Regions from separate parts of the Paenibacillus sp. LRG-1 genome, predicted to be linked through region 2. Evidence: riboswitches for the same ligand, from Rfam matches in the RefSeq annotation. Region 2 holds a riboswitch; the other holds the start of a gene.
The links. Region 2 has a riboswitch for FMN ahead of ribE (riboflavin synthase). Riboswitches for the same ligand answer to the same signal wherever they lie in the genome.
Positions count from the first base shown of each region.

Region 1 (12,151 bases), 2.1 Mb from region 2:
CCATCAGGAGCACTTCAGGGTCATTAGCCAGCGCCCGTGCCAGACCGACACGCTGCTGCATACCGCCACTCAATTCATCGGGCATTTTATCGCCCCAGTTTTTAAGACCAACTAGTTCCAGCGCTTGTTGCGCTTTTTCCTGACGCTGTGCTTTTTCTACCTTTTGAATTTCAAGACCATATTCTACATTTTCTAGTACAGTCCGATGTGGGAACAGGGCGAATTTTTGAAAAACCATGCTGATGGTTTTACGACGAACTTCACGAAGTTGTTCTTTGTTCATCTTACGGAGATCTTTGCCGTGGACCAGAATTTCACCGGAGGTAGGCTCAATCAAGCGATTTAGCATTCGCACCAAAGTGGACTTGCCACTGCCCGATAGACCCATAATTACGAAAATTTCACCTTGCTTAATTTCCATGTTGGCCTTATTGACACCAACAGTAATCTGTTTTTCTTTGGCCAACTTTTCCTTGCCCCAGCCTTGCTCCAGGAGCGGAACACCTTGCTCTGCGTGAGGACCAAAGAGTTTGCTGACATTTTTGACTTCCAAAATCGTCATACATACACCTCTTCTTTCTATACTTTGCTTGGTATTAACCCCATGTTGCATTAAGGATTGAGTATAAAAATCATAATTCTGAACATCCTGAACGGTTAATGACAAAATTAATTGTAACAGAAGCATTGCTTACATTTCAAACAAAAAAACTGTTCATAAAGTACGTACAGAAAAAACTGTACAAAGTTTCCTTTGATATGCTCCTTCGTTCTATAGAATGCTCAAACATTCGGAACTTTACAACCGATAGTGCTTTTTTTAAAATAGACAATGAAATATAACCATAAGAAAAAGATTTATGTATATCCATAATTTTAAAAGTTTACTATCATTAGCAATTTTGCGAATTATGATTTTGAACGATCCATGCTGTTGTAATATAGACAGAAGCTTTGTTTTTGAAACATTTCATTTATATTGAAAGATTTCATACATTGCGTCAAAGCTAATCTTTTACGGGTAAATCGTTCATACTAAGTTGTGCAAAATGCTCTAAAATTAGGAGGTTGCAAGCATGAGCTTGTACCAGTTAGGTGATGAGCAGCAGGCTTCGCTGCAAAAAATTCGCAAACGTGTTATAGAAGCTATAGGTAAAAACATGGACCTGTATGGGATCACTTTGTCTGCGGGGCATTTATACGGTTTGCTTTTTTTTGCGGATAAACCGATGACGCTGGACGAGATGGGCCGTGAAATGGAAATGAGCAAAACGAGCATGAGTACAGGAGTTCGAACATTATTGGATCTGAAAATGGTAAATAAGGTATGGAGCAAGGGCTCACGCAAAGACTTGTATGAAGTCGAATATGACTGGCATCAAACCTTCACTGACTTCTTCGCTATTAAATGGAGAAAAGCGGTAGAAACAAATTTACTGGTGCTGCGCAAAGCCATAGATGAGCTGGACAGATTGATGAATCAGGGTGAAGAGTACGAGGAATTTAAGGCGATTCTTCAGCAAGACCGATTGAAAATGAAGCAGGCCGTCGCTTATTATAAGTGGCTAGACCGACTAATTGACTCTATGGAAAGCGAAGAAATTTACAAGCTGATTCCCAAAGAAGAAGTTCGGGATTAATCGTTATTTCCCTATCTTGTTTATAAAAATGCCGGAGCGCAAAAGTGCTTCCGGTATTTTTTGGTTTGGCCGTGTGCAAAGGGTATAATAGAGATATGTAAAGATTGATATTATACCGTTGTGTTGAAGATACGAAATAAAGGAGGCTTCATGATGGAGAGTATTACAGTACATACTCGTTTAGGTCAATTACGTGGGGAAACGGGGAATGGATATCATGTATGGAAAGGTATCCCATATGCACAGCCTCCTGTTGGAAAACTACGTTTTCACGCGCCCCAGCCTTTGGAGTCTTGGGAGGGTGTACGGGCTGCGACGAGTTTTGGGCCAATCTGTCCGCAACCTATGCCATCCGCTGAAAGCATGACTGGAAATCTGGTGGAACCGCCTAAGCAGTCAGAGGATTGCTTATACCTGAACGTTTGGACACCTGCTTCGAAGGCACCTGAGAAGGGACGCCCGGTGATGGTGTGGATTCATGGCGGTGCCTTTGTCACGGGGTCCGGGATTATACCTTTATATGACGGGGAACGCATGGCGAAGAGTGGCGATGTTGTGGTTGTTACGATCAATTATCGATTAGGGCCGTTAGGATTTTTGCATCTGACTCCAAAGGGAGATGGCCTGACCTCTAATGCGGGACTGCTGGATCAGATCGCTGCGCTGGAATGGGTTAGGGATCACATCTCTGCCTTTGGCGGTAACTCGGACGAAGTAACGGTGTTCGGTGAATCGGCAGGGGCGATGAGTATTGCCGCTTTATTGGCGATGCCAGCAGCTGAGGGACTGTTCCAGCGTGCGATTTTGCAGAGTGGTGCGTCGCAGGTATTGTCAACTTCACAGGCTGAACAAGTGACGGCTGTGTATCTGCAGCAGCTGGGTGTGGACACTCAGCATCCAGAACGGTTGTTTACGCTGCCGACAGATGCGCTGATGCTAGCTATGGCGAAGACGCATGAAGTCATCGGACCAGGGATGGCGATGATCTATCAACCTGTCGTGGACGGTGTGACCTTGCCAGATGTACCGCTGTCTGCAATCGCGCAAGGTTCAGCAAAGCAGGTATCCGTTTTGATTGGAACGAACTTGCATGAGGGGGCCTATTTCATCCGAAAAGAATCCCATCTAATGAACAAGTCAACAGCGAGTCAGGCATTGGAGATGATGACGGGCATGTCAGACATCGGCGACCTGATAGAACCATTTCCGGTTACGATTGAGGGACAGGCGCAAATGTTGACTGATCTATTTTTTTGGCGTCCTGCGTTGGCTCTTGCTGTTGCGCAGTCGGCGCATACGCCTGTATGGATGTATCGTTTTGATTGGACATTGCCGGGGCATCCTACCTTTGGACAAGCGGTTCACGGTGCCGAAATTGCGTTTGTTTTCGATAATCTGGAGCTGCTAGGTAAGCTTGGATTAGAGATTCAACCGTCGATGCAGAAGCTGGCTCAAGCTATGCAGCAGGCATGGGTTGCTTTTGCACGTGATGGGAAGCCTGTGCTGTCGGAGGCGGCTTGGCCAATGTACGACAGGGAAGAGCGGACTACAGCTATTTTCCATCAGGATATTAAGGTAGAGCACGACCCCGAAGGAGATAGACGCCGTCAGTTAATCGGTCAGATGACCCTATAAGTAGACAAGAGAGAGAGCATCCTAAGAACTCTAATGTAAAAAGCCTTCGCCCGTAATTTGTATACGGACGAAGGCTTTTGTTAGTCATAAGATGTATTGCTGTTCATTCTTACTTGCATGAAATTGCAACGATGCAATGTGTAAGTTAAATCTTAAATCGCTTAACCAGCTGTTGCAAATCCTGCGCCATGTTGGACAACTCCTGAGACGAAGATGCGATTTCCTCCATGGCCGCCATTTGCTCCTGAGCGGCAGCAGATGTTGTCTGTGAACTGTCCGCTGAATTGCGAGACAGACTTGCCAAATGGGTGACAGTAGCGGAAACTTCCTCTGTACTGGCTGAGATTTGTTCAGCTGCAGCGGATACACTTTGAATTTGTTCCACGATATGAGATGTAGAGCGTTCAATATTCGTAAATGCACCTTCTGCATCTTGGCTAATACGTAATCCTTCACCTACCTGGTTACGAACATTACCGTTCATGGTAGCGGTGGAGCGTTGAATCAAATCGAGCATCTGAGTAATGATCTGACTGATGGAATCCGCGCTTTCCTTGGATTGCTCAGACAGCTTGCGTACCTCTATAGCGACTACGGCAAATCCACGCCCGGCTTCGCCTGCTCTGGAAGCTTCAATAGACGCGTTCAGAGACAACAAATTGGTTTGCTTGGCAATAGCGGCAATAGCTGTATTCATCTGCTTCGCATCGTCTGAGAGCTGGGATAGCTCATCCATCAGGCTAGCTGTTTGGCTTACAGCTTCCAGAATACGGTCCATTTGTGTCCGCACATGGCTGATCATTTGACTGCCTTGAGCCACATCATGCTCGGTTTGTCCTGCTGAATCCACGATGGAGCTTGCCGATTCGGCAATGGTGCTGACACCCTTCGCCATTTCTTCAACGGCATTAGCGGTTTGCTCGGACGCCTCGGCGCTGGTGGCTGCATTTTCCGCGGATTCCATAACCGTTTCCGCTACGTGTTGTACGGACTCCGTCGTTTGCTCTGTGCTTTCCTTGATCATCAGAGAAGAGGAAGCAAGTCGGGAGGACGTTTGATTGACCTCGGAAACCATCGTATGCAAGGAATGCGTCATCTGGTCAAAATTCTGTGCCAGTTCGCCGAACTCATCCTTGCTGGATAGATTAACACGTTCGGTCAGATTTCCGTCACGGACGATGCGTGTTCCTGCTTGCAGCTTGCGCAGCGGAATTAAGAACGAGCGGACCATAAGCACAATGATGATTGCAGCGGCAAGTATGGAAATGACAATCACAATCAGGCTTTGCTTCAGAATCGGTTGGGCTGCATCACTGTAATCCTCCAGATCCGACAGTGCGACAATGCTCCAACCGGTGAGAGGGTCCTTAAGTGTAAAGGCCAGCATATCTCGATTCATAAATTGAATTTGCGACATGGAAGGAGTATCATTTTCGACGGTTGTCGCCACTTCGGGAAGTCCCTCTATGGCGTCAGCAGGTTTTTTGCCTGCCTTGTTAAAGGCTGTTCCAGTCCCAGATACAACTTTATGTTCAGAATCAACAATAATGAGTCCTCCGCGTTCACCAATCTTGACAGACTGCAGACTTTCACCCATTTTGTCCAGATTCAAAGCCAATGAAACAGCTCCTTCACCGTCCTCCAGCGTTCCCGATATATTAACGACTAAATTCCCTGTCGTGACGCTGGCAACTGGAACACCGACGAATACCTTGCCCTTTTCCAGCATTGCATTTTTGTACCATTTTCTCTCCCGGGGGTCATAATCGTCCTCCTGTTTTTTCGGCGAACGTATGTATTGCCCTTTCGCATTGCCGAGAAGCGCGGCATCTAGCTCGGGATGAGCCTTGACGATGACATCCAACTTTTTCTGAAGGGCCTCTTGGTTGGTACCAATGGAATCAGATTTGATTTCAGTGGTAAGCACGTCCAGATCTTTCATAATGGGCGCTACATACTGATTGACATTGCTTCGGATCAGATACAGATTCGTATATACGGAACCGCCCATTTGCTGACTGAGTTGTGTCGTAGCCCCCTGATAGGAAAAGTACCCGATAAGTACGCTCGGAATCAATAACACAGCCAAAAAAGATATTATTAATCTTGTCCTCATTAAATAAAACTGCTTGAGAAACCTGTTCCACCACGGAACTGTTTGTTTTGTTTTAGTCATAGTTATTGCTCCTCTGTGTCTGATGATCACTACATTGTTTTATTCGACAGAAACCGACGAATTTTATAGATGTAATCTTTGAGAAACGAGGAATAATTGCATGTTTTAGACACTTTTTTCGGAAAATAGGTCTAAAGAACTATGATTTATATGAATACGAATACATAAAAAGCCAAATCAGAGATGCAAAAGCATCTTCACGATTTGGCTTGGGTGAGTCATGAAAGGGACATTGAACTGTTAATTTTTTTGCTGACGTGAAATCATAAAGAGCGTAATCCAGATGAGCATAAAACCAGTCAATTGCGCTACAGTGACAATTTGCTGAAATGCGATCCAGTTAATCACGACACCAACCATGGGGAAGCTTAATTCTGCCATCGTAGCATAAGACGCTTTGGTCGTACTTAAGCCTTTGTAATACAACAATAAGCTAAGAAGACCCGGAAGCAATGCCTGCAATAGCAGATTGATAATCACAGCTGCGCCCGCCCATGTACCGGCAGGCATATTCCATGGCGCATGCTCTACGGAGGTGAGGACAATCAGCAGAGGGAGCGCGACCATGAAGCGGAGGGAGGTTACCGTTTCATATTTCATTGAACGAAGCAAGTAACTTCCCATGACTGTCGAACCGCCCCACAGAACTGCTGCACCGAGTGCAAGTAGACTACCGACCTGGACAAAATCACGAACATGTCCGAAGGGGAGCGACCAACCGAAGGTCAGAAGATACGTCCCGAACAGAGCGACGACAATTAATAATCCAAAATGACGCGGCAACATTTCCTTCAAAATAATACGAGCTAGAATAATAGCGACCAAGGGTTGAAGCTTCTGGAGTAAGAGTACAGCATTCAAATCACCATTGCTGAGTGCCATGGTGAAAATTACGCTGGCCAGAGCCGAGCCACCCCACGAGACGAACAAAATAGCGAAAACTTGACGAAGCCGTACCGCTTTGAGCTCCTCACGATGCTTCCACAACATCGGTGTCAGAGCGAGGAAAAGCAGCACATGCTCCATTAGTACAATTTGTGTTGAAGTAAATGACTTTAACAAAATAATACGAAACAGCGGGTCTGCGCCCCACAAGGCTGCTCCAATTGCGACCAGCCAAAAACCATTTTTCATGTGGGAGCTACGATCAAAACCTTTGGATGTTAGTACAGTAGAAGATTGACTCATACTCAATTAGCTCCTTGCGAATACAGGACCGGTGGCACAAAAACCCCCGTCCATGGCGAAAGGCCATGCAAGACGGGGGTTGATCAAATAAACTTGCCGCTTTATGCAAGTTAAATGAAGTTACTGCAAAACCAATAACGCAGTATTCATCCACTTCGCGGCATGTTGATATTTCGATCTTCTTCCATCCGGACTTTACCGTCGGCTTTGGCATCTCACCAAATCAGTCCGTATCCTGTTGCCAGATACAGAGTCGCGGGCTTAGCTCCATGAGCCATACCGCCGGTTGGGAATCTCACCCTACCCCGAAGATCCTTATTCCGTTTTTAATTTCTCCTATAGGATATACCTGTTTTAGAATGAAGTCCAGTGAAAAATGTGTGTATATCGAACAATGATTTTCATCTGTTTTTTGAAAGCGCTCTACGAAATTACATATTACGAGGTAATATCCTTATACTCAATACGTCGAATCGCCGCATAAGCCACAAGCATTCCCAGTATAGAGAAGCCGATTTGCACGGGGGCTATGGAGCTAAGTGTAGCGCCGTTATTATTGGAGAAAAGCAATGCTACAATCAGGATTGAGGTCACAATGGTGGTGGGTACAGAGTATCTTCGCATCCCCATATACAGCGGAACCAGTCCCATAAAGCTGGCAGCAACGGCATTGATTAACGTCCGTGCTGATTGTTGCCCCAGTATGGAAAGAGTAAGGTTATCCGGTACAATCAAAACAAACTGGTTGAGCAGATGAATAGCAGCCGTAATGATTATTTCCGAAATAATAATGGACAAGAACGTGAACAGTAATACGACCAAGAGTTTGGCGATCATCAGCTTTTGACGATGAATCGGATACATGAACAAGATCGTAATCGATTTGGACTTAAATTCCCCGACGATAAAGCGGCATAGGAGAACGGAAGCAAACACAATAAATGTAGCTCTTACAAAATTGTCTATTAGATCCAATAGTTGAGTGTACTGTGTGAATTCAGGTATTCCTTCACTTTGACTTTCCAGCGCAATAACACAGAGCAGCCCAAGAATGCATGCATTGGCGATCAGGGCTGAACGGATATAACCCGTCAGATGGAATTTTTTCAGCTCCAACTGCATCAATTTAAGCATGGAGATCACCTCCGTTTAACAGGCGAAAAAAGTAGTCTTCCAGCGTGCTGCTTTTCTGATGAATGGAATCCACCTCTATATCATTTAAGATGAGCGTCTTCGTAATTTGTTTCTGCGGTACATTTGTATCGTAAATACGTATACTCTGTTCATTTATCACCTTTATATTATTCAGGCTCAAATGATGGGAGAGGACGTAGGCCGCCTTCTTACAATCGTTGGTCGTAAATTCGATGTATTCCGTATTGGTTTCCCGCACCTGCTCCATCGATACTTCCTCAATCAGTCGTCCGTGATTAATCACGCCTACCGTATCCGCAATCTGCTCTATTTCCGCTAAAATATGACTGGACACGAGCAGGGTCATCCCATATTCCTTGCATAGCATGTGGAATAGTTGGCGGATTTCCTTGATTCCCACTGGGTCCAGACCATTAATGGGTTCATCCAAAATGAGTAACTCTGGCTTAGTCGCAATAGCGCGCGCAATCCCGAGACGTTGTTTCATTCCTAGCGAAAAATCCTTTACCGGCTTGTCATCTACATTTCGCAAATTCACTAATTCCAGGGCATCCCGAACAGCCTGCTTATTATAGTAGCCCATATATTCACAATGAAGTTCGAGATTTTGCTGTGCCGTCAGCCTGTCATAAAAAATCGGGTATTCAATAATTGAACCCATCCGTCCGAGCAGATGATACGACTTCGGCGTTAATTTTTCACCGAATAATTCAATTTCACCCGATGTCGGCTTGAGCAGATTCGTAATCATTTTCATTATCGTCGTCTTGCCTGCCCCGTTAGGACCGAGAAAGCCATAGGTTTCTCCCTTGCGCACATTCATACTGACTCCCGCTACAAGTTCGTTGCCCTTCAGGGCCTTGGTCAACTGATGTGTACGTATTACGTAAGTCATGGGTGTTCTCCCTTCGTATACTGCTGATAATTCAAGGATAAAGGGCGAAATGTTCATTTTTCTTTCGTGATTCTTACAAATTTATTAAGTTGAGCATGTTTAGTTCGACTAATAGTTGATTTTCTTCAATGTAAAAGAGAAGACCGTCCGCTCATATGGTCTACTAGTTAATTGAATTTCTCCGTTCATCGCTTCAACCAGGCGTTTGGCAATCGTAAGGCCCAGTCCGCTGCCTTGTACCGCCTTATTGCGGGAGTCCTCCAGTGTGTACATGCGTTCAAAAACCTTGTCCTGCTCAGATTCCTGTATGCCTTTCCCACGATCCCATATCTCGATACACACCGTATCCTGCTGTTCCGATAGAGCCAGACCCAGCGTCCGTCCGTCTGCCCCGTAGCGAATGGCATTCGAGATCAGATTGTTCAGTACCCGCCCAATCGCTCCTTCGTTCCCCAAGGCATGAATGGGGTGCTCTGGGATCTCAATATGCACAGTAAACCCCTGTGCGGTCAGCAGGTCATAAAACTCCAAAATACTGCGTCTGCACAGTTCTCCCACTTCTAGTCGAGTCAACGGAATATCCGTATCATTAGCCTCCAGCTTCGCCAAGCTAAAAAAGCTGCCGATCAGCTCAATCGCCTCGCTTGTCTTTTGATGAATTTTGGATAGCAGCTTTATACGTTCTTCTGGCAAAATAGTCGGATCGCCATCCAGCATCTCGGCATATCCAAGCACAACCGTAAGCGGGGTCTTGAGATCGTGGGAAATGTTCGAAATCATTTTGCGCATAGCGATTTGGCTACGGTTGTAATCTGCAGACACTCTGAGATTCAAGTCCAGTAGTCGGTTAATTTCCGTCATGAGTCGTTGCAGTTCAACGTCACCTGTGACATATAGCAGCTTTTCCGCATGGTTCACCGTCACAATCCGCTCTAGTAGGGTTCGGATATCCTTTATTTTGCGCTTATAGGCCATACGCTCCCGCCAAAACCATACTATAACGACTGACATGATGAGACCGACAATCCATTCAGAAATGTTTTCGATGTTCATATCAGCCATTCTCCCATTTGTAGCCAATGCCCCATAGCGTTTTAATGTGGACAGGATGAGAGGGATCTTCTTCGATTTTCTCACGTAGGCGGCGAATATGGACGTTAATCACGTTCTCGTCGCCCATATAATCGTCTTTCCAAATAAATCCGTATAATTGTGCTTTTGTAAATACCCGATTCGGATTGGCTACAAACAGCTTCAAAATATCGGACTCTTTGGCTGTTAGCTGAATTTCATTTTCATTGCGTATGACTGTAAAATGATCAAAATCAATGCGCAGACTGCCGTAGGTCAAAACTTGTGCTTGCGGCTGTTCCTCCTGCTGTTGCTGACGGGCATATGTAGTAGATCTGCGGATCGCGGACTGAATACGAGCGGTCATTTCCAGCATTGAAAAAGGTTTGGCAACATAATCGTCTGCCCCAAAGCCCAGTCCAAGCGCTTTATCCACATCGCTGTCCTTGGCTGACATAATCAGAATAGGTACGGCGCTGTGGGTACGGATTCGGCGGATCACCTCCATACCGTCCACCTTCGGCATCATCAAATCCACCAGTACCAGATCATAGGTATGACGTTCAAAGGCAAGAAGCCCCTCTTCCCCGTCATAGGCAGTGGTTAGACTGTATCCTTCCTTAGTGAGTGCTTTGAGTAGCATTTCGGCAATAGATAGATCGTCTTCAATAAGTAAAATATGTTGTGACATAGGTGTGGAACACCCCTAATTTTTAGATTAAGCTCGCGTGACGAACTGTACCTGAATTATATAGAGCAGTGGAGGGGATTTCCATAAAAAATATCCAAAGGGAAAATTAATGTGTCTGGTAATATATCATTCCCCTATATTATACTGAAAGAGTTTATAATCGGATGTTTGGAATACGGTGTTATAATATCCGGGACATGCCTCATGTACGAGACTAGGTATGTCGAATCACGCTGCGGTACAGGACCGTCAATAAAGGAGAGCAACAATGTTTGTTATACGAGGAACACAAAAACTGCTGAAGGAATGGGAGACTGAACCACTTCAAGTTGATATTTATCCGCCTTTGAATAGTTGGCATGCCAGCTTGTTTTTACTTAATCGAAGAAAAAATATAGTGTTTATGCATGATATATCCCGCTTAAGCATCACGCTTTTTGGGATCAAAAAATCGCAGTACAACAACCTGCCAGTTCTTTTTGTGCAAGCTTTGAAGGAATTAATGATCAGTGAAGGCTTTGATGAGCAGATTGTAAAGGCATACACACAGGAAGGCGAGCAGATGCTGGCTACGACGACGAATAGTCATAGTGTAATGGGAACCTTGGATGAGATTATTTTTATCATGAAGGAACTGGATATGGAGCATGGGTGCGAGCTGGAAAAAAACCAGTGGAATAACCGGATTGTTTTCAAAACTGTTGAATACAAGTACCCTGTTGATGTTTTTAAAGAAATGCTAGAAAAGCATTATAAACTAGAGAGTATTTGAGAAATTTATGATTTTACCGAAATTAAGTTCCATTTATTCCCTCTGTCCTATATAATCTAATATAGTTCTAAAAGACTATATAAAGAGAGGTAAGGGGTAAATGAAAATTAAATTAAGAAATAAAACTGGAATGATCAAGGAACGCAAAGTAGGTTTTTCATGGACTACGCTCTTTTTCGGTTTTTTCCCTGCGTTGTTTAGAGGGGATTGGAAGTGGGCAGTTATTATTTTTCTGGTGTCGATCCTTACGAGTGGGGCGTCCAACTTTGTATTTTGCTTCATCTATAACCGCTTACATATTAATGATCTGCTGTCCCAAGGCTATGGTCCTGCTACTAAGAAATCCCAAGCTATCCTGATTTCTAAGGGATTTATTGCTGAAAATTACGCTGCTAACTTTGCAGGTTAATTTGAGAGCTGCTTGTTAAACGAGACGTATCAAAAGAGCATCCACCAAAGTCCATGCGGGCGGGGAATGCTCTTTTTTTATAACTCACATGATAGCAACGCTTGCGATGAAATGAATCATAGCGCAATAAGCGGCACACTTTGGTAAAATAAAACGATACAGGGTTTGGCACCATCAGTCAGACTTATAAAACGGGGGGTACATAACGAAAGATGAAGAGGATTATTGATATAGCCAAAGAAGCAGGAATTGAAGAAGAACATTTGGAGACGTATGGAAAATATAAAGCGAAGCTGAACCCGTCCCTGTGGGAGCAGTTAAAGGATCGCCCGAATGGAAAGCTGGTGCTGGTTACGGCGATGAATCCCACACCGGCGGGAGAAGGAAAAACGCTGACAACCATCGGGCTGTCACAGGCGCTGAATGCGCTGGGGCATAAAACCGTTGCTGCGTTGCGTGAGCCGTCCCTTGGCCCTTGCTTCGGCATGAAAGGAGGAGCAACCGGGGGAGGACAAGCCC
Region 1 covers NZ_CM170126.1:1,500,828-1,512,978, forward strand. The annotation lists gene ACUUJN_RS06530 (quaternary amine ABC transporter ATP-binding protein) at 1-562, opposite strand, end outside; gene ACUUJN_RS06535 (GbsR/MarR family transcriptional regulator) at 1,077-1,640, shown strand; gene ACUUJN_RS06540 (carboxylesterase/lipase family protein) at 1,794-3,275, shown strand; gene ACUUJN_RS06545 (methyl-accepting chemotaxis protein) at 3,421-5,451, opposite strand; gene ACUUJN_RS06550 (DMT family transporter) at 5,692-6,639, opposite strand; FMN riboswitch at 6,812-6,956, opposite strand; gene ACUUJN_RS06555 (ABC transporter permease) at 7,078-7,773, opposite strand; gene ACUUJN_RS06560 (ABC transporter ATP-binding protein) at 7,766-8,689, opposite strand; gene ACUUJN_RS06565 (sensor histidine kinase) at 8,798-9,742, opposite strand; gene ACUUJN_RS06570 (response regulator transcription factor) at 9,744-10,451, opposite strand; gene ACUUJN_RS06575 (DUF6933 domain-containing protein) at 10,720-11,223, shown strand; gene ACUUJN_RS06580 (hypothetical protein) at 11,324-11,632, shown strand; gene ACUUJN_RS06585 (formate--tetrahydrofolate ligase) at 11,845-12,151, shown strand, end outside.
Region 1: linked by a shared signal. The riboswitch ahead of ACUUJN_RS06550 (DMT family transporter) and the one ahead of ribE (riboflavin synthase) in region 2 are both predicted to bind FMN.

Region 2 (12,151 bases):
GACCTTTGATGTCGTATTCAGGGAAATGACACTGGGTGGGCGTCATACCGGATATCTGTTCCTAAATTCCTTTGCGAAGGATCAGATCATGCTTGAAGTGCTAAAGCGGCTCACCTATCTGACGCCGGATGATCTCTCTTCGGATGGACTACAAGCGTATTTTGAAAATTTTATTCCACATATTCAGGTGGAGAAGACGGATAAGATGTCTGTGGTCATTAACAAGGTGCTGACGGGACTGAGTGCCTTTTTCATGGAAGGCGAGCGTTTTTCCCTTATTCTGGATACTCGTAATTACCCGGTGCGTAATCCGGAGGAACCTTCTTTGGAGCGGGTTGTGCGCGGTGCTCGCGACGGGTTTACTGAAACAATGCTTACAAATGTAGGTCTGGTGCGCCGGCGTTTGCGCGACCCAGGGCTTAAATTTGAGGCTATGCAGGTCGGACGTCGAACCCGAACAGACGTATGTTTGGGTTACATTGACGATATTGTGGATAAGGTGATGGTGGATACTGTACGAGACAAAATTAAAAATGTTAATTTGGATGGTATTCCGCTGGCCGACAAGCAATTAGAGGAGACGATTATCAATAAAGGTTGGAATCCATATCCATTAGTACGATATTCGGAGCGACCAGATGTCGTGGCATCGCATATCATGGAAGGAAGGCTCGTTATTTTCGTCGATACCTCACCCAGCGTGATGATTTTGCCTACCACTTTTTTTGACTTGTGTCAGCATGCAGAAGAGAATCGGCAAACCGCTTTTATGGGAAGTTATTTGCGGTGGGTACGTTTTATAGGTATATTCGCCTCGATGTTTCTGCTTCCGATGTGGCTGCTAATGGTCATCAATCCAGAATTAAAACCGGCGTTTCTTGATTTTATTGGTCCTCAAAAGGAAGCACATCTTCCGCTGATTGCCCAGTTTATCATTGTAGAACTAGGGGTCGATCTAATGCGAATGGCGGCTGTGCATACTCCGACACCACTGGCTTCCGCTATGGGCTTGATCGCAGCGATTCTGGTCGGTGATATAGCGGTTAAGACGGGACTTTTCGTGAATGAGGTCGTGCTGTATATGGCTGTCGCTGCCATAGGAATGTTCGCAACACCGAGCTATGAGCTGGGGTTAGCGAATAGACTGATTCGACTATTCCTGCTGGTTGCTGTTGCAATTTTTCACGTACCGGGCTTTGTCGTGGGTACGACACTGATCATTTTGATGCTGACGCTGCATCGGTCATATAATTCTTCGTATTTGTGGCCGTTCATTCCTTTTAATGCCAAAGCGTTAGCTTCCATCTTGTTCCGTATGCCTGTACTAGATGCGCCTAACCGCCCGTCATCTAACAAAACGAGGGACAATACGCGTATGCCCCATACGGATGCCGACACAGATTCGAACTCAGGCAATGGACAGGAGCATTAATATAAATGATCTGCATAAAAATCCATTGTTCTTGATGTTTTTTTTGCTATACTGGTGTAAACATTCGATGGAATATGACTAGCTTGTTCCAGAAAGAGAGGCGCCAGAACATGTATTTGCATGGAAGCAGTAAAATTAACAGCAATGGACATTTGGAGATCGGCGGTTGTGATACAACGCTTTTGAAAGAGCGTTTTGGCACGCCGCTATATATTGTTGACGAACAGTTAGTCCGCCGGCGCTGCCGGGAATTCATAGAAGCTTTTCGTGAAACCGGATTGAAGTTTCAAGTTGCTTATGCAAGCAAAGCCTTTTGTGTTATGGCGATGTGTGCTTTAGCTGCTGAAGAAGGGATGTCGCTTGACGTAGTTTCCAGTGGAGAATTGTTTACTGCGCTACAAGCAGGGTTCCCGGCAGAGCGAATCCATTTTCACGGCAATAACAAAACACCGGAAGAAATTGAAATGGCGTTAGATGCGCAAATTGGCTGCTTCGTCGTTGATAGCGAAATGGAGTTGCATTTGTTGCAGGCCCTTGCCTCCGAGAAAGAACAGCAGGTGAATATCTTACTGCGTGTTACACCAGGGGTTGAGGCGCATACGCATGAATATATGGCCACAGGTCAAGAAGATTCGAAATTTGGCTTTGACATTGGGAATGGTACAGCACGCCAAGCAGTGGAACAGGCTATCGAGCTGGACCATCTTAACCTGTTAGGGGTACATTCTCATATCGGTTCGCAAATTTTCGAAGTGAATGGCTTTCAAATGGCTGCTGAACGGGTTGCAGCTTTTTCCAGAGAAATTAAAGAACAGCTTCAGTTTTCTTTCAAAGTGATTAATCTGGGTGGGGGATTTGGCATTCGCTACACAGAGGAGGACACACCGCTGAAAGTATCCACCTATGTGCAGGCTATCGGCGAAGCGGTGAAAACCTATTTTTCAGGACTTTACGATGAACTTCCAGAAATTTGGATTGAGCCGGGACGCAGTATTGTAGGCGATTCAGGCACGACCTTATATACGGTAGGAAGCATCAAGGATATTCCGCAGGTACGTAAATATGTCTCGGTAGATGGCGGGATGACAGATAATCCACGTCCTGCACTGTATCAGGCCAAGTATGAAGCGATGCTGGCTAATCGAGCGCAGGATACGGACGAAGAGACGGTGTCCATTGCGGGCAAATGCTGCGAAAGCGGCGATATGCTTATTTGGGATGTAGAGCTGCCTCGTATAAATAGCGGCGACTTGCTCGCTGTTGCCTCAACCGGAGCCTACAATTACTCCATGGCGAGTAATTATAACCGAATACGTCGACCAGCAGTTGTATTTGTCAACAACGGTGAGGCCGAGTTGGTGGTGCGTCGGGAAACCTACGAGGATATCGTACGCAACGATGTTGTGCCACAGCGCTTGATTCGTGATCAAGCCAGTCCGGCGGTTCAGCCTAACGCCAAGATTACGGTTTCGTCCTGATTTTAGCATTGTAAGATCAAGCAGGCCATTGAGTCGGTAATAATACACCGAGGACAATGGCCCTTTTTTTTTGGACAAGACTTTGCTAAGCGCGGCAATTCATAGTAAACTGGAACTTGATGTTATTTAGTTCTCAAAACAGGTTGAAAAGGAGATACAAACAATGAAAAAAGGTAGAATAGATCTTGAAAACGGCGGTATCGTCGAAATTGACTTTTTCCCAGAAGAAGCTCCAAACACCGTTGCTAACTTTGAAAAGCTGGCAAACAGCGGTTATTACAACGGTTTGAGCTTCCACCGTGTCATTCCGGGCTTTGTGGCTCAAGGTGGTTGTCCAATCGGTAACGGTACAGGCGGTCCTGGTTACACGATTGACTGTGAAACAGCTACGAATACAACAAAGCATGCCAAAGGCGTTCTGTCCATGGCTCATGCAGGTCGCAACACAGGTGGCAGCCAATTCTTTATCTGCTACGCTCCACAACCACATTTAGATGGAGTACATACTGTATTTGGTAAAGTAACCAAAGGTATGGAATTCATTGATGCTGTAAAACAAGGCGACAAAATGAAAGAGGTTAAAGTATTTGACGTGTAATTTTACCGTTAATTACATGATCTTTTTTAAATAGCGTTGCACCTAAGCCGTTCTGTCTTTGGACAGGGCGGCTTTTGTTGTCTTTTGTTTGACGGTTTATTGATTTTCGCAATCACGTAGGCATTACAGTGCGTAAGATCACATTCGAAAAGTAAGTGTTGTGATAGCCTTTTCATAAGAATGCATTTTCCATTTATTTTATATGAGTATTCAAACTCAGTAAGGATTGGAAAAGAAGGGGGCTTATCACATTGTCTATTTTAACGCGCACAAATCGACTCGGATTTTTTGAAATCCGGCTGGAATCCATTGGTGGACTCGGCGCTAATCTGGCTGGCAAAATGTTGGCCGAAACCGGGGTGCTTGGTCTGGGGCTGAATGCTTCAAATTTTTCGTCCTACGGTTCGGAAAAAAAGGGAACTCCGGTTAAAAGCTTCGTCCGCTTCTGTGAGCCAGAGGTCGATATTCGGGATCACAGTCCGATTGAGCAACCGCATGTGGTAGGCATTTTCCATGAAACGTTATACAAAACGGTAAATGTAATCAGCGGACTGCCAGCGGATGGGATTGTAGTGGTTAATTCCACACGTCCAGCAGAAGAAATACGGGCTGATTTGGGACTGGTATCCGGTACATTAGCGGTGGTGGATGCGATGGGCATCGCACTGGAAGAGCGAACCAAACTAAATACGTCCATGCTCGGTGCCTTGTTCCGTGTCTGTGATTTCCTGGACCCGGAAGCGATGAGATCGGTTATACGCAGTACCTTTGAAAAGAAAAATCCACTGTTAGTGGAACCTAATCTGCGTACGTTTAACCGTGGTTATGATGAAATGGAACTGCACGTATATCCGGTTACTGATGACGCAGAGGATCGGGTTTTTGAACGTCCGCAGCCATTGCTGGGATACGAAACCCAACTACTGGGGGGCGTTATTGCAACTCAGGGAAACAGCATGACGAGAGATGTTAGTGGTTCACGTCAGGGATATGTGCCTGAATATGAAGCTGATAAATGTACCCATTGTGCCAAGTGTGATTCGATTTGCCCGGATTACTGTTTTGTATGGGAAGAGCAAGCAGACAAACGCGGAAGAATGATGGCATTTTTGCAAGGAATTGATTACCAGTATTGCAAAGGATGTCTGAAATGTGTAGATATTTGCCCGTCGGGGGCATTAAGCTCGCGTCGCGAACAATGGGGATGGGCGGAACAGAATCGAGTTGCCCACCAATTTCCGGCATATGAAGGAGGGCGTGCGTAATGGCAAAACTGGAGGAAGAACTCAAACAGACAGGCGCCGCGCAAGTGACAACGTTCGAATCCGGTAATGAAATGGCAGCTACGGCGGCTGCGCAGATTAATTATCATATGATGGGATATTTCCCGATTACTCCATCTACCGAGGTAGCGCAGTATCTGGATCAGATGAGAACGAGAGGTCAGCATAATATTAAGCTGGTTGCAGCAGACGGAGAACACGGATCGGCAGGGATTTGTTATGGAGCTGCCGCAGCGGGAGCGAGGGTTGTGAACGCCACTAGTTCGCAAGGTTTCCTGTACATGCTGGAGCAGTTACCTGTTCAGTCAGGTACCCGTTTTCCAATGGTTATGAATCTGGTGACACGAGCTGTTAGTGGTCCCCTGGATATTCGCGGGGATCATTCGGACCTGTACTATGGTTTGAATACAGGCTGGGTCATTTTGACGGCAAGTACACCACAGGCTGTGTATGATATGAACATCATGGCACTAAAAATCGCAGAGCATAGCGATGTTCGGCTGCCTGTAATGGTCGCATATGACGGTTTTTATACGTCCCATCAAAAACGTAAAGTGCAATATTTTGCCGATGCTGAGACCGTGCGCGGTTTTGTAGGTCCTAACCCGAACTTGAATTATCCGAATATTACGGATTTTGATCATCCTGTTACCGTGGGTGCGCATATGAACGGTGATGACCTGACGAATAATCATGTTCAGCTATCCGAAGCACTGAAGCTGTCAGAAGGAGTATATGAGCAGGTAGCAGCAGAATATGCCGCTTTATCCGGTCGGGAATACCCGATTTTGGATCTGTATCATATGGAGGATGCTGAGGTCGCGGTATTCCTGTTGAATTCGGCGGCTGAATCGGCCAAGGATGTGGCGGATCAACTCCGCGCGCGCGGGATTAAAGCTGGTGTGATACGTCCGAATATCATCCGACCGTTCCCAGCCGCACAACTGCGGGAAGCATTACGCGATGTCAAGGCGCTGCTGGTAGGTGAACGTGCAGATTCGTATGGGGCAGACGGTGGTAATTTAACGCATGAAATTAAAGCGGCCTTGCAGGAGGACCCGCTGAACCGGACACTCGTGTTGAGTCGTATATTTGGCTTGGGCGGCAAGGATTTTTATGCGGAAGATGCAGAGGCGTTCTTCCAGCTTGCGATTGAGGCGGCAGAGGCCGGACGAGCCGAGAAGTCCTTTGATTATTACGGAATTAATCCGGGTTCACCGGACAAGGTGATGCCGCAAGTTATGCAACCGCCACGTGGCAATGCATACCGTACGGGTCTGATTCAGGTTACGCCGGACGAGGCGACCGGGAAGCTCAAAGTCAAGGTACCACCCCTGCGATCGTTGACGACCAAACCACGCCGTCTTACACCAGGTCACGGGGCTTGCCCAGGATGTGGGGCATTGTCTGCGCTGGAACTGTTTTTCAAAGGTATTGAAGGGGATATTGTCGTGCTGTTCCAGACAGGCTGCGTATATGTGACGACGACAGGGTATCCATATACATCACACAAACAACCGATGATCCACAATCTTTTTCAAAACGGGGCTGCTACACTTTCGGGAGCGCTGGAAGCTTATATGGAAATGAAGCGCCGCAATGAAATTGAGATGTCGGACGATCCGACCTTTATCATGATCAGTGGTGACGGTGGGATGGATATTGGTATGGGTTCTGCGATTGGTGCGGCTCTGCGTAATCATAAGCTGATCATGTTGGAATATGATAACGAAGGGTACATGAATACAGGTTCACAGCAATCGTACTCCACTCCGCTCGGTCACATGACCAGTACGTCGGGTGTAGGGAAAATGCAAAAAGGAAAGCAAGGGCATCACAAGGATACCGTGCAAATCATGGCTGCTTGTAACATTCCGTATGCTTTTACAGCAGCTGAAAGTCATCCGCAGGATATGCTGCGTAAAGCAGCCAAAGCTCAATGGTATGCGAACAACGTGGGTACGGCCTATGGTAAGATCCTGTGCGCCTGCCCGCTGAATTGGAAATCCGAAGACAGACTGGGCACCAGCATTGTGGGCGCCGCAGTCGAGTCCTGTTTCTTTCCTTTGTACGAAATAGAGCAAGGCAGTACGACGATTACGTATAATCCGGAAGACAAGGGAAAACGGATTCCAGCTGCAGAATGGTTGAAATTAATGGGTAAAACGAAGCATCTTCTCAAGGAAGAGGCTACGCTGGCTACCTTTGAGCAGGAGATTGAGCGTCGCTGGACTACCCTGAAAAAGAAACATGAAATTTCAGAGCTATAATTCTGTTTTTTGCATAATCATCGATTAGCATTGTTAGCCGCTGTTACTGTAGTGGTTCGATCAAGATTCTTTGCGCTTATTGCGCAAAGAATCTTTTTTGTCGTTTATGGGTTCAAGCATAAAAAAACAGGTAATGATTTCCGATATAGGAGTGGAGGCCTATAAGAGGCACGTTAAAAAGTTTTCTTCTGAATTTTAAGATGCAATGAGGTGCAGGTAATGATTAAGCTGAATACAGTTGAAATAATCGAAATTATAAAGAAGCAGATCCCTAAGGTTATGAACATCAAGCCAGTAGAACTAAAGTTTACGGACGATTTTGGACGGGCCTCGCTGGCAGCGACAGAACACAAATTCACACTGACGAACCAGCATTATTCTGCCAAGGTGATGGATTGCGTGTTAGAAACACAAGTACGCCCCATTTTAATGTGTGAAATTATTTATTTTCTGAAATGCGAGTTTATTGACGGACATGTTGATGTGCGACTGGATTATGAGGCATGTTCTGAGGAAGGGCGGGGACCTGTTGCTTCAGCCGTAATTACCTTTGATCATGCAACAGAGTTGGGAGTCGAGGAGCTGGCCGATCTGATTGACTTGGCGCTTCATATGAATGATAAAACCTGGTTTGAAGAACTCTCCAGCCAATATGTCAAAACCAAAGCAGGCGCTTCTATTAGATAACTTGCTTTTTTTAGAAGTCGGTGCTAATATACGTAACAAGTTTAATGTTAATTCAATTAAATAAGAGCAAGATCCTTCGGGGCGGGGCGAAATTCCCCACCGGCGGTGATGACATGTTTGTGGATCGTTTTTGTGAGAAACAGCATGGCTTAGTCCGTGACCCGGATGCTGAATGATCGGCAGAAGGTGGACCTGGTGCAAATCCGGGACCGACAGTATAGTCTGGATGGGAGAAGGATACGAAGCGCATGTGCATGACGTGACATGTGCCGATTTTTAGCATACCCAATTGTGCGTACGGCTTATTTCGTTGTAGGACAGCATCGGGCGATAGCTTGCTTAAGCTTTCTTTTTGATGGGTGTTCTGAGCGTATTTGGTTGTATCCTCAGTCATGCTTTCTATTGGCAAACCTATGATTTCATGTCGTCTTAAGATGCATATGAACTGCGCTTGTATACTACAAATGTGACTCTCATCACCCCCATGACGGATTGAATCCGAACTGGGGGTTTTTTGCGCTTATAGCTGATGAATTAGGGATAAACTGAAATGTAGTGGAAAGGAGTGAAGGCATGTTTACCGGATTAGTTGAGGAAGTGGGTCGCATTCAAACTATTTCCAAAAGCGGTGAAGCGATGGTGCTGGGGATTTCGGGTTCCGTGGTGTTGGGCGATTTGAAGATAGGAGACAGTGTCTCGGTGAATGGCGTTTGCCTGACCGCGATACGGATTGGTTCGAAAGACTTTAAGGTTGATGTGATGCCGGAAACCTTTCGCAGCACTAATCTGAAAGAGTTGAGATCCGGCAGCCGAGTCAATCTGGAGCGAGCGATGACGGCGAGTGGAAGGTTCGGAGGACACATCGTGCAAGGACATGTGGACGGGACGGGAACGATTCGAGGGGTGACATCAGACCAGAATGCAGTTGTGTTCGAAGTTGAGCCTAAAAATCAAACATTATTTAAATATATTCTACTCAAAGGGTCAATCACAATTGATGGTATCAGCCTCACAGTCGCACAGCGTACGGGAGATACCTTTGCCGTATCTATTATTCCCCACACTTTATCCGAAACGGCCTTACAAGCCAAACGTGAGGGGGATACCGTCAATATCGAATGTGATATTTTGGGCAAATATGTAGAACAGCTTTTAAATTACAGAGGTGCAGCGGAGGCGGAGAGAGTAGAAGAAGCTCCTCTCAGTTTGGACTATTTGGCGAAACACGGCTTTGCCTGATATTGAATGGTAAGCCTGTTTAGGAGCATTCGTGGCACAAGACATAAGGAGGAAAGTGTTATGGATAGAGGTAGCCAAACAAGTGCAATGGCGAACGTCATAGAGCATGGCGAGTTGGAACATGACGAAGAGATTCGTTTGGATTCCATCGAAGAAGCGTTGGAGGATTTAAAAAACGGTAAAGTCGTTATTGTAGTGGATGATGAACAGCGCGAAAATGAAGGCGATTTTATCGCTTTGGCTGAAAAAGCGTCGCCTGAGGTCATTAATTTCATGATTACAGAAGGTCGCGGGTTGGTCTGTGTGCCAATCACACGACAAAGAGCTGAGGCTTTGGAATTGCATCCTATGGTAGAGCAAAATACAGATTTCCACGGTACTGCCTTTACGGTATCGGTAGATCATATGGAGACAACAACGGGTATTTCAGCGGCCGAGCGCTCCTTGACTGTACGCGCCTTGGCAGACGAAGCAGTCACAGGAAGTGATTTCCGCAAGCCTGGTCACATGTTCCCGCTGATTGCTCGCGATGGTGGTGTCTTGCAGCGTGCTGGTCACACTGAAGCGGCTGTTGATCTGGCCCGACTCAGTGGCTTCAAGCCTGCTGGGGTCATTTGCGAAATTATAAAGGAAGATGGCTCAATGGCCCGCCTGCCTGATCTGGCAGTGGTCGCCAAGCGACATCAATTGAAACTGATCAGTATTCAGCATTTGGTGGACTACCGTCGTCGTTTGTCATTGTAAAAATACATCTCGGTTCCAAGTAAATCTGAAGTATTATCCGAAGTCCCTAAATAATTAAACTATGAGAGGTTGATTAAACATGGCACGTTTTCTAGAAGGTAATCTCGTATCGAACGGTTTAAAATATGGTATTGTGGTGGGCAGATTTAATGAGTTTATTACGAGCAAGCTGTTAAGCGGCGCAATTGACGCCCTTCAACGACATGGTGCGCAGGAAGATGAAATTGATGTAGCCTGGGTTCCGGGTGCATTTGAAATTTCACTGATTGCACAAAAAATGGCTGCAAGCGGCAAATATGATGCCGTAATTACGCTGGGTACGGTCATCCGTGGTTCTACTTCACATTATGATATCGTCTGCAATGAAGTGGCCAAGGGTGTGGCAGCAAGCAGCCTGAAAACGGGAGTGCCTGTTATTTTTGGGGTAGTGACGACAGAAAACATTGAACAGGCTATTGAACGAGCAGGTACGAAGGCTGGTAATAAAGGTTGGGATTCTGCATTGGCTGCGATTGAAATGGCCAATCTCGGCAAGCAATTTTAATTATAGGAATAGCTGAATAGAACGGTATAAACTGCAAGGTGAAAAGGGATTGGATTGTTAAGCAAGGCGATGACGTATATACTACAGAAAGAGGGATTGATAACGTAGAGCATAAGTGCTATAGGGAAAGGTATTGTTGAATGATGATTGGAGTAAGGCAGGGGGAAGCACATTGACAGTCGTAAACTACAAGCTGGAAACATTCGAGGGTCCGCTGGATCTACTGTTGCATCTGATTGATAAAGCCGAGATCGACATTCAGGATATCCCGATTAGCGATATTACTGATCAGTATATGGCTTTTTTGCACAGTATGCAGGAGCTGGAACTGGACATTACGAGCGAGTTTCTAGTGATGGCGGCGACGCTCTTATCTATTAAGAGTAAATTGTTGCTTCCCAAGCCACCTGTGATGGAATATGACGATTTGGATTTTTATGAGGAAGAGGATTATGATCCACGTGAGGAACTGGTCCGCAAGCTGGTGGAGTATCGTAAATATAAAGGGATTGCTCGCCATCTAAGTGAACGTGAGTGGGAGCGGAGTCTAATTTATGGCAAGGAGCCAGAAGATCTAAGCGCATTCCTGCCCACTGAACCCGCAAATCCGGTGCATGGGCTGCATGCAAGCGATTTGGTCGCGGCCTTTCAGCGTGCTTTGCGCAAAGCAGAACGACGTACGACGGTAACCCGTGTTCATCGAGACGAAATTTCAGTTAAGGACCGTATCCGGCAAGTTATCGGGGCGTTAGAGATGCTGGGGAACGGAGGACGGCTACTGTTCTCCAAGCTGATGCATGAGGATATGTATCGGCATGAGGTGGTTGTGACCTTTTTGGCTATCCTTGAACTGATGAAAATGAAGCAAATTTTCTGTTATCAGGAGAAGCTTTTCGATGATATTGTAATGGAGTGGAGAGGGGATTTACGGGTTAATGGATTATCTGAAGCTGAAATCAATTATTGAGGGACTGCTGTTTCTCGCAGGAGAGGAAGGGTTGTCCACCAAGCAGATCGCCGACATTGTAGAGCAGCAGCAAGAGCTGGTTGAACAGTGCTTGGAAGATATGAAGCAGGACATGGAGCAGGGGGGAAGGGGCTTGCAACTTGTCCGTATTGCCGGTCATTATCAGCTTGCAACTTTATCCGAACATGCACCTTACTTTGAAAAGCTCGCATACTCTCCGGCACGTGCCTCACTGTCTCAAGCTGCTTTGGAGACGCTGGCCATTGTTGCCTACCGCCAGCCCATTACAAGAGTTGAAATCGAAGAGATTCGGGGTGTCAAATCCGAGCGGGCCATACATACACTGGTCAACAAGGAGCTCATTGAAGAGAAAGGTCGAGCTGAAGCCATCGGACGGCCAATATTGTACGGAACGACGAAATCATTTTTGGATTATTTCGGTCTGGGCTCTTTGGCAGATCTACCGCAACCGGAGTTGTTCGAGGATTCGGACAATTTGGAGGAAGAGACTCAATTATTGTTCGAGCGTCTGGAGAGCAGCCAGCCTGCGGCCAACGATCTAGATCTTGAATCCCAATAAAGTTGCTCCGGATCTTGCGGCTCACTTATGTAAAGCTCAAACAGACAGCCAGTCCTCACGTAGTTGGGGGCTGGCTGTTGGTATTTTAAGATGCATGATTTTCCGGCGAACGGTCATACTATTTTTGCCATGATATCTATAGCAAAAAGGTAGGGAGGACTCGCCAGTGTGGAAATGGATCAGTATCGCCATCATCGTCGTTATATTACTTGTGCTGGCTATTCTGCTCTCTCGTATTCGATTGAAGCTGGATATTGCCAAACATGACAATGATGATCGGGCGCATCTAGAGATCAGATTTCTATACGGGATGATTAAAATGAATTACG
Region 2 covers NZ_CM170126.1:3,620,809-3,632,959, reverse strand. The annotation lists gene ACUUJN_RS16135 (spore germination protein) at 1-1,432, shown strand, start outside; gene lysA (diaminopimelate decarboxylase) at 1,543-2,910, shown strand; gene ACUUJN_RS16125 (peptidylprolyl isomerase) at 3,074-3,508, shown strand; gene ACUUJN_RS16120 (2-oxoacid:acceptor oxidoreductase family protein) at 3,760-4,773, shown strand; gene ACUUJN_RS16115 (thiamine pyrophosphate-dependent enzyme) at 4,773-7,061, shown strand; gene ACUUJN_RS16110 (IDEAL domain-containing protein) at 7,281-7,748, shown strand; FMN riboswitch at 7,817-7,990, shown strand; gene ribE (riboflavin synthase) at 8,322-8,987, shown strand; gene ribB (3,4-dihydroxy-2-butanone-4-phosphate synthase) at 9,048-9,731, shown strand; gene ribH (6,7-dimethyl-8-ribityllumazine synthase) at 9,811-10,275, shown strand; gene ACUUJN_RS16090 (segregation and condensation protein A) at 10,448-11,242, shown strand; gene scpB (SMC-Scp complex subunit ScpB) at 11,211-11,822, shown strand; gene ACUUJN_RS16080 (DUF2953 domain-containing protein) at 11,989-12,151, shown strand, end outside.